4 regions of the Brumicola blandensis genome follow, and region 2 is predicted to be linked to each of the others. Evidence: predicted binding sites of a transcription regulator. Region 2 holds the regulator's gene; each other region holds the start of a gene.
What was found. Region 2 encodes MetJ, which represses methionine synthesis genes. Its sites were predicted from a motif close to TAGACGTCTAGACGTCTA; they were not measured.
Positions count from the first base shown of each region.

Region 1: RM544_RS09945 (homoserine O-succinyltransferase) is a predicted target of MetJ. The motif match lies at 1,769-1,786, and genes of this name have one in related genera.
Region 3: thrA (bifunctional aspartate kinase/homoserine dehydrogenase I) is a predicted target of MetJ. The motif match lies at 1,766-1,783, and genes of this name have one in related genera.
Region 4: metK (methionine adenosyltransferase) is a predicted target of MetJ. The motif match lies at 2,010-2,027, and genes of this name have one in related genera.

Region 1 covers NZ_JAVRIE010000003.1:337,536-340,752, forward strand. The annotation lists gene RM544_RS09930 (chemotaxis protein CheW) at 1-546, shown strand, start outside; gene RM544_RS09935 (chemotaxis protein CheW) at 586-1,077, shown strand; gene RM544_RS09940 (DUF2802 domain-containing protein) at 1,242-1,739, shown strand; gene RM544_RS09945 (homoserine O-succinyltransferase) at 1,865-2,788, shown strand; gene RM544_RS09950 (homocysteine S-methyltransferase family protein) at 2,898-3,217, shown strand, end outside.
Region 2 covers NZ_JAVRIE010000002.1:542,081-545,297, forward strand. The annotation lists gene dtd (D-aminoacyl-tRNA deacylase) at 1-47, opposite strand, end outside; gene pip (prolyl aminopeptidase) at 44-1,009, opposite strand; gene RM544_RS07640 (DUF2959 domain-containing protein) at 1,227-1,880, shown strand; gene metJ (met regulon transcriptional regulator MetJ) at 1,887-2,207, opposite strand; gene metF (methylenetetrahydrofolate reductase) at 2,347-3,217, shown strand, end outside.
Region 3 covers NZ_JAVRIE010000004.1:271,280-274,496, reverse strand. The annotation lists gene thrA (bifunctional aspartate kinase/homoserine dehydrogenase I) at 1-1,522, opposite strand, end outside; gene RM544_RS11670 (DUF2937 family protein) at 1,854-2,393, opposite strand; gene aceK (bifunctional isocitrate dehydrogenase kinase/phosphatase) at 2,539-3,217, shown strand, end outside.
Region 4 covers NZ_JAVRIE010000004.1:302,479-305,695, forward strand. The annotation lists gene RM544_RS11800 (M48 family metallopeptidase) at 1-633, opposite strand, end outside; gene metK (methionine adenosyltransferase) at 727-1,878, opposite strand; gene tkt (transketolase) at 2,229-3,217, shown strand, end outside.

The DNA of each region.
Region 1 (3,217 bases), on a different contig from region 2:
GTCGATTTAATGCTAAGTGAACATAAAGAAAAGTTCGAAGAGGTCGACATAGAGAGTAGTGAAGTACATGTTGAGGCATCGGCAAGTTTAAAAGATGTCTTAGATGAGCGATTTCAAGCCTTGTTTTTTGAGGTGGCTGGTTTAACTTTAGCTGTGCCTCTTATTGAACTCGGCGGTATACACGAAATTAAGAAGATTGCGCCAATTATTGGTAAGCCAAATTGGTTTATGGGCGTGATGATTAAGAATCAAGATAAGTACAATGTTGTGAATTCAGCGTTGTGGGTAATGCCTGAAAAGTATAGCCCAGAAATGGCCGACAACTTAGATTATCGTTTTGTGATAAATTTAGGTAAAACGCCTTGGGGATTAGCCTGTGAAAAGCTGGTTAATACCGTCGAGTTAAATAAATCAGATGTAAAATGGCGAGCGAATACCGGGAAGCGTCCTTGGTTGGCTGGTATGGTAAAAGAGAAAATGTGTGCTTTAATTAATGTTGCTGAGCTAGTCCAAATGTTACAATCTGGGCTAAGTAACAAACAGTAAGGCCTAACAGCAACTTAGTTGTGCGACGGAGTAAATTACATGAGCGAAGAAAGAACAACGATTGCCGCGAGCGACCCTAATGATGAGGTCTTGCAATGGGTAACTTATCGTTTGGATGAGGAAACTTACGGTATCAACGTTATGCAAGTTCAAGAAGTCTTGCGTTATACCGAGATCGCACCGGTGCCGGGAGCACCCGACTATGTGTTAGGGATTATTAACCTACGTGGTAATGTTGTTACCGTTATCGATACTCGTTCACGGTTCGGTTTACCCCCTACAGACATTACTGATAATACGCGGATCGTGATCATTGAATCTGATGAGCAAGTTGTGGGCATATTAGTTGATAGCGTTGCCGAAGTGGTTTATTTACGCTCATCTGAAATTGATAGTGCGCCAAACGTTGGTACGGAAGAAAGTGCTAAGTTCATTCAAGGGGTTAGCAACCGTGGCGGACAGCTATTAATATTAGTCGACTTGAACAAGCTACTCAGCGATGATGAGTGGGATGAGTTAGGCGGCATTTAAGCGTTTACATGACTAAACGCTTTACAGTCAAGAGAGGCCACTTCTATAGTGGCCTTTTTGTTTTGTGTGTAGCATAAAATAGTTGCCATTGAGTTTGTATCCTACTCAAAAATAAGAATATACTGGTTTCATTCAATTTATAACGAGTCTCGCAGCGAGGTAGTATGGAAACCCTTGAACCAATATCAATGACTACAATGGTGAGTTTGATCGTCGCCGTTATCGCGCTAAGTATCGCTATTATAGCAATACAAGCTAGCAGCAAAACGAATAAGCGATTAAATATCACACTTGAACTGCTCAACAGCTTGCATAAAATTATTGAAACAAATAAAGCTAACATTGCGGAATTAGAGAATAAACTGAGCGTTGAATTGCAAGAAGCTGATCACGTGACCAAAAATACCAGCCAAAGTGATATCGCCAAAGAACAAGATATTATACAAATAAGCCAGTCGATAGCAGACTTGCAAGTTCAAATAGACAAACTTTCTGCGCAATATCAGGAGTTAGTTGAGCAAGAGCCAACAGCTAAAATCTATACCAAAGCACAGAGTTTAGTGCGCTCTGGAGCCAGTGTCGCTGAGGTAATGGAAGCATGTGATTTGCCGCGAGCAGAAGTAGAAGTCATGATGGGTATTCAAGAAAAGGCGCGAAAATAAATCAAATTGTCACAATAGAAAACCTAATTTGGACGTCTAGACGTAAAGAAGTTGACATTTGGGTAATTATTGCCAGAATGGAGGCATAACTTTTACTTTTCTATACGACTAAATAGGTGGTCTGAATGCCCATTAATATTCCATCCGACCTACCAGCGCTCGATGTTCTGCTTCAAGAGAATATTTTCGCGATGGATAGTCGTCGTGCAGGTAGCCAAAATATAAGGCCACTTGAAGTTGGAATTTTGAATTTAATGCCGAATAAGATCGAGACCGAAATTCAAATCCTTCGCCTTCTATCTAATACACCGATACAAATCAATGTGGACTTGATCCGCATTGATGAGACCACTCCAAAAAATACGCCAAAATCGCATATGGATGCGTTTTATCATGAATTTAGTGAAGTATCCGACAAAAATTACGACGGTTGGATTGTGACAGGTGCACCTCTAGGCTTATTAGATTACGAGGATGTTAAATACTGGGACAAGATGACAGAGCTACTAGACTGGGCTAGAGACAATGTGCAGTCTACGTTATTTCTTTGCTGGGCGGCTCATGCGGCGCTTTATCATTTTTACGGGGTAGACAGGAAAATACGAGAGTACAAACTGTCTGGTGTATTTGAGCATAAAGTTGAACAAGCGAAGGATGAGCTAATGCGCGGCTTTGATCCGCTGTTTTGGGCACCCCACAGTCGAGTAGGCGAAGTTGCAGAGGCTGACTACAAAAGCATTGAGGGACTAACGGTATTGGCTCAATCAGATGCTGCCGGCACATATATCTCTGCGACTGATGACAAGCGCTTAGTGTTTGTGACGGGCCATCCCGAATACGATCCCCTTACCTTAGCGCAAGAGTATGAGCGAGACCTTGAAGCGGAGCTTTCGCCACAAGTTCCCGAAAACTACTTTGCCAATGACGATCCGAACCAAGCTCCTTTAGTCAGATGGAAGTCTCATGGTAGTCTGTTGCTAACGAATTGGTTGAATTATTACGTTTATCAGAATACACCTTTTGACCTGACTCAATTACGCAGAAAGTAAGCGAGAGTTTGGTTATTACGACATATTGTTTATCACCTTTACTTCGAGAAAAAACGTGACTGAAAGTTTTCAAACTGAAATAAGATTATCTAAAGAGCACAAAGCACGCATAGCGAGACAAACTGATGCGTTAGAAGAGGCTGCAAAAAAACGCATTTTGATTCTTGATGGTGCGATGGGCACGATGATTCAAAAACATCAACTAGACGAAGCTGATTATCGTGGTTCTCAATATGCAAATTGGCATTGTGATGTCAAAGGTAATAATGACCTGTTAGCGATTACTCAAGCGGGGATCATTAAACAAATTCATTTAGAATACCTAGCTGCAGGTGCAGACATAATTGAAACGAACACCTTTAATGCAACCACTATCTCCATGGCTGATTACGATATGCAAGAGCTATCTCGAGATATTAATTTACAAGC
Region 2 (3,217 bases):
CCGACTGTCACTGATGCCTGTGTTACTCGTTGAATCAATCCTTTCAACGGATCGCACCCAACTCAAACATGTTATTCATAATCCGTGTGAGTTCGTTAGCAATGCCGATTTCAGACATACTGTGTCCGGCATTGTTGACAATTTTCAATGTGGACAAAGGTAAGGCTTGTTGAACAGAGTACGCAGCCTCTAATTTGCAGACCATGTCATATCGGCCATGCACGATATGACAAGGTGTTCCTTTCAATGCATCGATATTGTTGAGGATAAAGTTCTCATCAATAAAGCACTTGTTCAAAAGGTAATGACACTCTAGAAGAGCAAGGCTTTTCACTTGGGCATCCGCACTCAGGTCACTGGCCATTACACTGGGGGCCACCAGTCGTGAGATATAACCTTCCCAATCATACCAAGACTTGAGTGCAGGAAAGCTCACGCTTTTATCAGAATGTTTAAATAGTTCAATGAATTGTTCGCACACCGCGCTTGATGAAGATAAGTCTTTTATATGAGATGAAAAGTTTTTATATGCTTCTGGGTAGATTTGCGCTGCACAACCGTTCGGTCTAAGGAACCAATCAAAATCTTCTTCTCGAGCTAAAAATACACCGCGTAATACTAAAGAGAGACAATTTTCCGGATGCATAATGCCGTACATTAAGGCAAGTGTTGAACCCCATGAACCGCCAAATACCACCCACTTCTGAATGCCTAAAGACTCTCTTACAAATTCAACATCGTCGAGTAATAGCTGCGTGGTATTGTGTTGTGTATCGCCAAAGGGAGTTGAACGCCCGCAGCCCCGCTGATCAATGCCGATAATACGATATTTGATAGGATCAAAAGGCCATTGGTAATTGCGACCTAAGCCGGCGCCTGGTCCGCCGTGAAGGTAAACGAGAGGGATACCGTCGGGGTTGCCGCTTTGTTCAACGTATATCTCGTGCCCATGAGAAACAGACATAAAGCCTGTTTGATATGCGCTATTTGTATGGAAGAGTCCGTTCATACTACTCAATACTATTGTTAAACTAATACAAGTGTCGTTTACGCGACAGATACAAGCTATTTACAAATGTAACATTTGATTTGTGGTATTATAACTCATTATTTTGCTTAGCAGATCATTGCTGACGGTATTTTGGGAAAAAGTAAGGATGAACATACCTAAGGCATTGATAAGGTAATAAAATTATATTTTCAGTCTTAATCAGAAAGGAAGAATTATGTTTCGTATACTTACAATGATGTTTGTTTTGGTATTAAGCTTAAGCGCTTGCCAGTCGGTAGTAGACAATGCTTACTATGGCATGTGGGAAAAGCTAGGTGTAGAAAAGCGAGATTTATTAGTAGATAGAGTGGAAGACGCTCAAGATTCACAAAAAGAAGCTCAGGAACAGTTTTCCTCAGCCTTAGAAGAGTTTAGCGCGTTAATTAACTTCGATGGCGGTGAGTTAGAAAGCGTCTACAAAAATTTAAGTGATCAATTGGGTGCAAGCAAAGACAGCGCAGCTGCGGTCACCGCGAGAATTATTAAAGTTGAAGATGTAGCCACTGCTTTGTTTGAAGAGTGGGAAGACGAAATAGATTTAATTAACAGTGCGACCTTGAAGCGTGACAGCAAACGTAAACTCAATGAAACAAAACGAAAATACGATTCATTACTGCGCTCCATGCGCAAGGTAGAAAAAAGTATAGATCCCGTATTGATTGCACTACAAGACAATGTCCTAGCCTTAAAACACAATCTGAATGCAAACGCGATTGGTGCATTGCAAGGCGAGTTTAATAATATTAAGCAAGATGTGACAAGCTTAATTGCTGAAATGAATACAGCAATTAAACAATCTGACGAATTTATTGCAGGTATAAAAGGCTAACTGAGCTTATTCAGCTTCAGCAGCATCGATATCGAGCCCCATTTTTTCCATGATTTCACGGGCAGAAGCAGGAATACGGTGAGGATTGTCCTTTTTTAGATCAGCGTCGTCGGGTAAAGGTTGCCCAGTAAACGCATGCAAGAAAGCTTCGCATAGCAATTCGGAGTTGGTTGCATGACGAAGGTTGTTTACTTGACGGCGCGTGCGCTCATCGGTAAGTACTTGCAGCACGTTGATAGGAATCGATACGGTCACTTTTTTTACCTGTTCGTTCTTCTTTCCGTGTTCTGCGTATGGATGTATATATTTACCGTTCCACTCTGCCATGTGAATCCTTAATGGTTTTACTTATATGAAAATTCTAACTGGAATAGAAAAAATATCAATCTAGAAGTGTAAACTTCTTGACGTCTAGGTGTATAAAACGTAATTTAGACGTCTAAACGTCTATAAGTGAGCAAGTAACATGGTTTCCTACGCACAGGGTATTGATGCACTGAATCAATCTCTATCTGAATTGAGAGATATCGAGGTGTCTTTTGAGTTTTTTCCGCCAAATTCTGCGGCGATGGAAAATACCCTTTGGAAATCTGTTGAGCGATTAGCACCTCTTAAACCCAAATATATGTCGGTAACCTATGGGGCGAATAGCGGTGAACGTGATCGCACTCATTCTGTTGTTAAGCGTATTAACAACGAAACAGGCGTGCCAACAGCACCACACCTTACATGTGTTGATGCCTCACCTAGCGAGTTAAAGCAAATTGCAAAGGACTACTGGGACTCAGGCATCAAGCGCATCGTTGCCTTGCGCGGAGACTTACCTCAAGGTGTGGATAAAACTGATATGTACGCTTCAGACTTAGTCGCGCTTTTAAAGGACGTGGCAGATTTTGATATTTCGGTCGCGGCTTATCCAGAAAAGCATCCAGAAGCACCTAATGCTCAATTTGATCTATTGAATCTAAAACGCAAAGCTGAAGCGGGTGCGAATGAAGCAATCACCCAATTCTTTTTCGACACCAGTGTGTTCTTGCGTTTTCGGGACCGCGCCGCGGCTGCTGGTATCGACTTGGATATCGTACCCGGTATTCTGCCCGTGACTAACTATCAAACTCTTCAGCGCTTTGCTGGCTTTACAAATGTGCATGTACCAAATTGGTTGCATAAAATGTATGAAGGTTTAGATGATGACGATCAAGCAACTCGTAACCTACTTGGTGCCAACATAGCCATGGATATGGTCAAGGTGTTAGCTAAAGAAGGGGTGAAGCACTTTCACTTTTATACTCTGAATCGCAGTGAACTCAGTTACGCAATATGTCATATGCTAGGAT
Region 3 (3,217 bases), on a different contig from region 2:
TGCGACTATTTGCGATACCAAAGACCTCGAGACGGATGTCTCTGCCCAACAGAGATGCTTGCTGTTGTGCGATTTGCCTCAACAACTCAGCACCGACGGTGCCGCAACCAATTAAAAATGCATCGATAGTATGTTTCTTAGTAAAGAAATTCTGATGGATGACTTTTACTGCTTTTTTCGCTTTCGCGTTTTCAATCACGGTACTAATTGAGCGCTCGGATGAGCCTTGAGCAATAGCAACATTGTTCACCCTAGCCTGCGCTAAAGCACTGAAAAACTTCGCGGCCATGCCTTTAGATTGACGCATACCATCACCCACTAAGGTGACAATGGCGAGTTCTCGACGAACTTCAATGGGTTCTAACAATTGATTGCTAAGTTCTAATGCAAAGCTTTCATCTAATAAATCAAGTGCCCGGTCTGCATCTTTTTGCTGAATACAAAAGCTGATGCTGTATTCAGATGAACTTTGTGTGATTAAGCTGATTGAAATATTGCCCGTTGAGATCACATCAAAAATGCGACTTGCCATACCCACCATGCCTTTCATTCCGGGGCCTGCAATATTGAACATCACTACGTCTTCGAGGTGTGATATACCTTTAACACTGGTCCATTTTTCACTCGCTTCATGAGAAATCAATGTGCCTGGAGCGGCCGGGTTTAAGGTATTGCGAATAAGGCAAGGGATGCTGTACTGGGCAATTGGACCAATTGTTTTAGGATGAAGCACTTTTGCGCCGAAGTAAGACAATTCCATCGCTTCTTGATAAGTTAACTTATCTAGCAAAACAGCGCCATCAACCTGGTTAGGATCGGCGTTATAAACACCATCCACATCTGTCCAAATTTCGCAACAACTAGCATCAATGCACGCAGCGAGTATTGCTGCAGAGTAATCCGAGCCATTACGCCCTAAAGTGACTTTTTCACCCAGATCATTAACCGCAACAAAACCGGGCATAATCAGTAGTTTTGAGCCATCTGTATTGACCTCACTAAAACGCGCTTTGCTCGCGCTTAGGTCAGCGATACTATCAAGGTAGCTGCCATTTGCGACAACATATTCGACGGGGTCGATAATCTCATTGGCAATACCTTTGGCATTCAAGATTTCGCTAAAGATGCGCACGCTTAGATACTCACCCAAACTCAATATTGAAGCAGTAACTTGTTCAGGGCAGGTTTTCAGTAAGGCGATGCCTTTTAATTGCTGTTCTAACTCACTCAGCTTTAGCTTGATGAAATCGCTAAGCGGCTGATAAGAAAAGTTGTCGAGGGTGCCGTTTAAATCGTCTGCGATGCCATGTAAGGTCATATTCAATTTGGCAAACAATTCGCCATAATCAGCGCTAGACTCAGCTTGTTCACATAACAATGAGAGGGCGTTTGTTACGCCTTTAGGTGCTGACAATACAACTGCCGCCCCTTCTGTTTGATGTGTATCGGTGCTAATTTCCAACACGCGCATGTAACGTGTTGCATCAGCTAAACTCGACCCACCAAACTTTAAAACCTTCATGTATTACTCCTGTACTCTCATTTTATCTGTTTACATTCTTTTACTAGCCGCATACAAAAAAGCCCGCTATTTGCGGGCTTTCGTTAACTTTAAATCTTGCGCAAGCTAACGACCGCCCCTGGTAAGGATGGTAATCATACCCATAATCATCATAGAAATAGTTAGCGTCAACTTAGCTGATGCAACCACCCCTACTTTAAGGTTAATGTCGTTAGTTTTTATTGTTCTTTTCATAGGCTCAATTTGCCGTATAGACGTCTATATGTCAACCACGTTTTGGACATAAACGCGATATTCACTCAATTAAATCATGTTAAATGAATTTTCATCATCAAAGAGGCTGCTTTTTTGGAATATTCTCTTCTTTTGCTGCTTTTTTGCGCGCCCTTCTTTTTCGTACAACTATTTGAGTCGGAGCGCTAATAATAAGATTCAGCAACAGCCCTAAGATCACACCGAACAAAATGCCCTCAGTGCTAATCGGTAGGCCAAAAGTGAATTGCTTCAGGGTTTTATCAAGGTATGGCCAACCCGATGGCGACAGCATAAAGCCAATCTTTTCTATCAGATTCCCCTCCGCAAACACTTGAAGACCTTTTCCAAGGTCATTCTGCCTCTGTAGTGTACTTTGTTTTTGTATTGCATCATCGCGCACACTTTCTACATCATTTTTCAAATGGTGTTCGATCATATCGTCGATTGACGGATAACCGTATTTGTCAGCCGTCGTCTGGTAACCGTCAATTTGCCATTGGTTTGCATCATAAGCGCCTGCAATGAATTGATGATACTGGTCAGCAAGCTGTGGTACCTGCAAAGCAAACAGTAAGGTTAGGCCAAAGAATAATTTGTCGATAGTGCTGTAGATCAAGGAAGCTCCTTCCATTTTTGCGCTAAGAACCTATACCTTAGTCAACAGATAGCCAATATAGGTTTCAATTATGCGACATCTCTTTTCATACACAGTATATTCTTACTTTATCAAATAAACACCTGCGCAGAAAAAGATACGCCTTATGAACGAGAATCAAGCATCAGAGGTAGATACTAGTAAAGTTGCTCGCCACTTCGCTTACCAAGTGATTAGCGGTTTTGACCGTTCATACCGGCGTCATAGCCGCATCACAGCTGGCGCAAAAGAGCGATTTGAGCAATCCTTATGGAGTGAATCTCAATTAGCAATCAAAGACCGTATTGCCGTGTATGAACAAAGCTTGAGTGAGATTGTTATTGACTTGTATGAACAAGTACACCCTCGTCAACAGGAAAGTGAATTTTGGCAAGAGGCAAAAGCGCAATATACCAAGCTACTGAATAATCACCCTCAGTTTGAACTTGCAGAAACTTTTTACAATTCTGTAATTGGACGTATTTTCAAACATGCAAAAATTGATGAAACAATGATGTTTGTGCTGCCAAGTCGTTGTTATCTTTCGGGGCCTGACCGCGAAAAAGTCATTTACCGCTTTGACACCTCAGGCACAGTCAGAGCCATGCATGAAGCAATCTTCGATACATTTCGCTTTGCAGTCCCATTTGATAATCTTGAGCACGATTTGCAAAATATGGATAAAGCCTTACGAGCACGACTCGACCGTGAACAGTTAGCAAGTGTTCACACTGTCGAATTACTTAAGCCCGTTTTTTATCGTGGAAAAGCAGCATATCTGGTCGGTCGAATTTGTATGCCTGATG
Region 4 (3,217 bases), on a different contig from region 2:
CTGTTTGGGATCAAAGCCCGCCTTGGCCATCAAGTCTAAACCAATTTCATCAGCTTCGCTTTCATGGGTGCGACTAAATGGCAAGGCGACAGCATATTGAGTAGTTAAACCCAGGCCCGACATAATCAAACCGCTATTGGACACTTCGTTTGCTTGCAGTACTTGGTTTACAATTTGTTGGCCCGTGCCAATCACGGCGTTTTGAGACACTCTTTCGTTACCGTGATGAGCGATTACATGACCTACCTCATGTCCGATAACAGCAGCAACTTGATGTTGGTTTACTGCTACATCTAATAAGCCTGTGTATACGCCTATTTTGCCGCCAGGTAAGGCGAAGGCATTTACCTGAGCATCATCAAAAACGACGACTTCCCATTCGCCATCAAATACCTCTTTAGACACGTGCTGAGTGATACTTTTAGCAATACATTGTACATATTCATTTTGCACCGCTTTATTAGATATTTTGATATCCGACTTCATCCCAGCGAATGCTTGTACGCCCATTTCGCTCAGCTGTGACTCTGGAAACAACAATAACTGAGAACGGCCTGTTGGCGACGTTGTGCAAGCGACAAGCGCTACACTCAGTAATGCAGCGGAACTGACCATGATAAATCTGCGAAGCATATTAATTCCTTATAAAAAAACGCCCCCATACAGGAGGCATTATTTGAATCTCAATGTACCGATTGGCACTCTGAACCTAAGCCTTGTGAACTATTATAGCCCAGCAGCTGCTCTCAGGTCATTGGCTTTGTCGGTTTTTTCCCATGGAAATTCATCTCTACCAAAGTGCCCATACGCTGCAGTTGCTTTATAGATAGGGCGCTCTAAGTCGAGCATAGTAATTAAACCATAGGGACGCAAATCAAAATGTTCACGCACTAAATTCGTTAACACATTATCACTGACTTTGCCTGTTCCGAAGGTTTCGACAGAAATAGAAGTCGGTTCAGCCACACCAATCGCATAGGAAACTTGAATTTCACAACGATCAGCAAGACCAGCGGCAACGATATTTTTAGCCACATAACGACCAGCATATGCCGCCGAGCGATCAACTTTTGACGGATCTTTACCTGAAAATGCACCGCCGCCATGACGTGCCATGCCACCGTAGGTATCGACGATGATTTTACGACCCGTCAAACCACAATCACCCATTGGACCACCTATAACAAAACGACCGGTCGGGTTAATGTGAAATTGCGTTTGTTTAGTAAGCCACTGAGCGGGAAGCACTGGCTTAATGATTTCTTCCATGACTGCTTCACGTAACACTTCATTACTGACTGAGTCACAGTGCTGGGTTGATAGAACCACTGCGTCGATGCCTACAGGTTTGTTATCTTCGTAAACAAAGGTGACTTGACTCTTAGCATCTGGACGCAACCAATTAAGCTTGCCGCTTTTTCTCATTTCCGCTTGCTTATGCACAAGACGGTGGGCGAAAGTGACTGGCGCTGGCATTAAGACGTCGGTTTCATTACTCGCGTAACCAAACATTAAACCTTGGTCACCCGCGCCTTGTTCCTCTGGTGAAGAGCGATCAACACCTTGATTAATATCGTTCGATTGTTTACCAATAGCATTCAATACCGCGCAAGAATCAGCATCAAAGCCCATATCAGAATGGGTATAACCGATTTCTTTTACCGTTTTTCTTGTTAACTCTTCTATATCGACCCAGGCTTTGGTGTTAATTTCACCGCCAACCAAAACCATCCCCGTTTTGACGAAGGTTTCACAAGCGACGCGCGCTTTTGGATCTATTTCTAAGATGGCATCTAAAACGGCATCTGAAATTTGGTCTGCAATTTTGTCAGGATGTCCTTCAGACACTGACTCTGATGTAAATAAATGGCTAGCCATGAATTATCCTATAGTTACAAACCAAGGGACGCGTTCTCAATAATGAACACGAATTGGCCCTTGGATTTTCGTTGCTTCAGTTCAATATCGACATTGTAGTCGAAAAAATGAATTTTACCAATCTTTACTTCTAGACGTCTAAAAGTCTAGTCGGGTTTAGGGCTGATACGGCTTGTCGAGAATTTTGGATGTTTAAAAATGCGATTAAAGCAAAAAAATCAACACAGAAACGCCGAATAATGATTGAACAAAGTCGCTCGGTGTATGAGAATACGCCCTCAGTTTGAGGAACCGCGGTCAAGCCCTCGGATTCTTACAGCATTATGTAATCGAAGTATCAAGGAGAGCTCATGCCATCACGTCGTCATTTAGCCAACGCCATTAGAGCGTTAAGTATGGACGCTGTTCAACAAGCCAAGTCAGGACACCCTGGCGCCCCGATGGGAATGGCCGATATTGCGCAAGTTTTGTGGACAGACTTTATGTCGCACAACCCGAACAATCCTAACTGGGCAAACCGTGATCGTTTTGTGCTTTCCAATGGGCATGGCTCGATGCTCTTATATTCTCTATTGCACCTCACAGGCTACGAACTGCCAATTGAGGAATTAAAGCAATTTCGTCAATTACACTCTAAAACCCCAGGTCACCCGGAATATGGTTATGCGCCAGGCGTCGAAACTACGACAGGTCCTTTAGGGCAGGGCATAACGAATGCGGTTGGTATGGCGATCGCAGAAAAAGTGCTTGCTGCGCAGTTTAATAGAGACTCATTCAATGTTGTTGATCACCAAACCTATGCTTTCTTAGGCGACGGCTGTTTAATGGAAGGCATTTCCCATGAGGCATGCTCTCTTGCTGGTACCTTAGGTTTAGGTAAATTGATCGCATTTTGGGATGACAATGGTATTTCTATCGATGGTGAAGTTGAAGGATGGTTTAGCGACGACACACCGAAACGGTTTGAGTCCTATGGCTGGCAAGTGATTGCAGGTGTTGATGGTCACGATCCTGAGCAAATCGCCGCTGCAATTGAAAAAGCGAAGGCAGAAACCTCTCGTCCAAGTTTGATTTGCTGTAAAACAGTGATCGGTTTTGGTTCGCCAAATAAGCAAGGTAAAGAAGATTGTCACGGTGCACCACTAGGTGACGATGAAATTGCATTGGTCAGAAAAGAATTGGATTGGCCGCATGCTGCGTTTGACGTACCTGCCGACGTTTATGCAGGGTGGGACGGCAAAGCCAAAGGTACTGAAGCCGAAGCGGCTTGGGATGCTATGTTTGCTGAATACCAACAAGCTCATCCTGAATTGGCACAAGAATTTATTCGTCGTAAAAC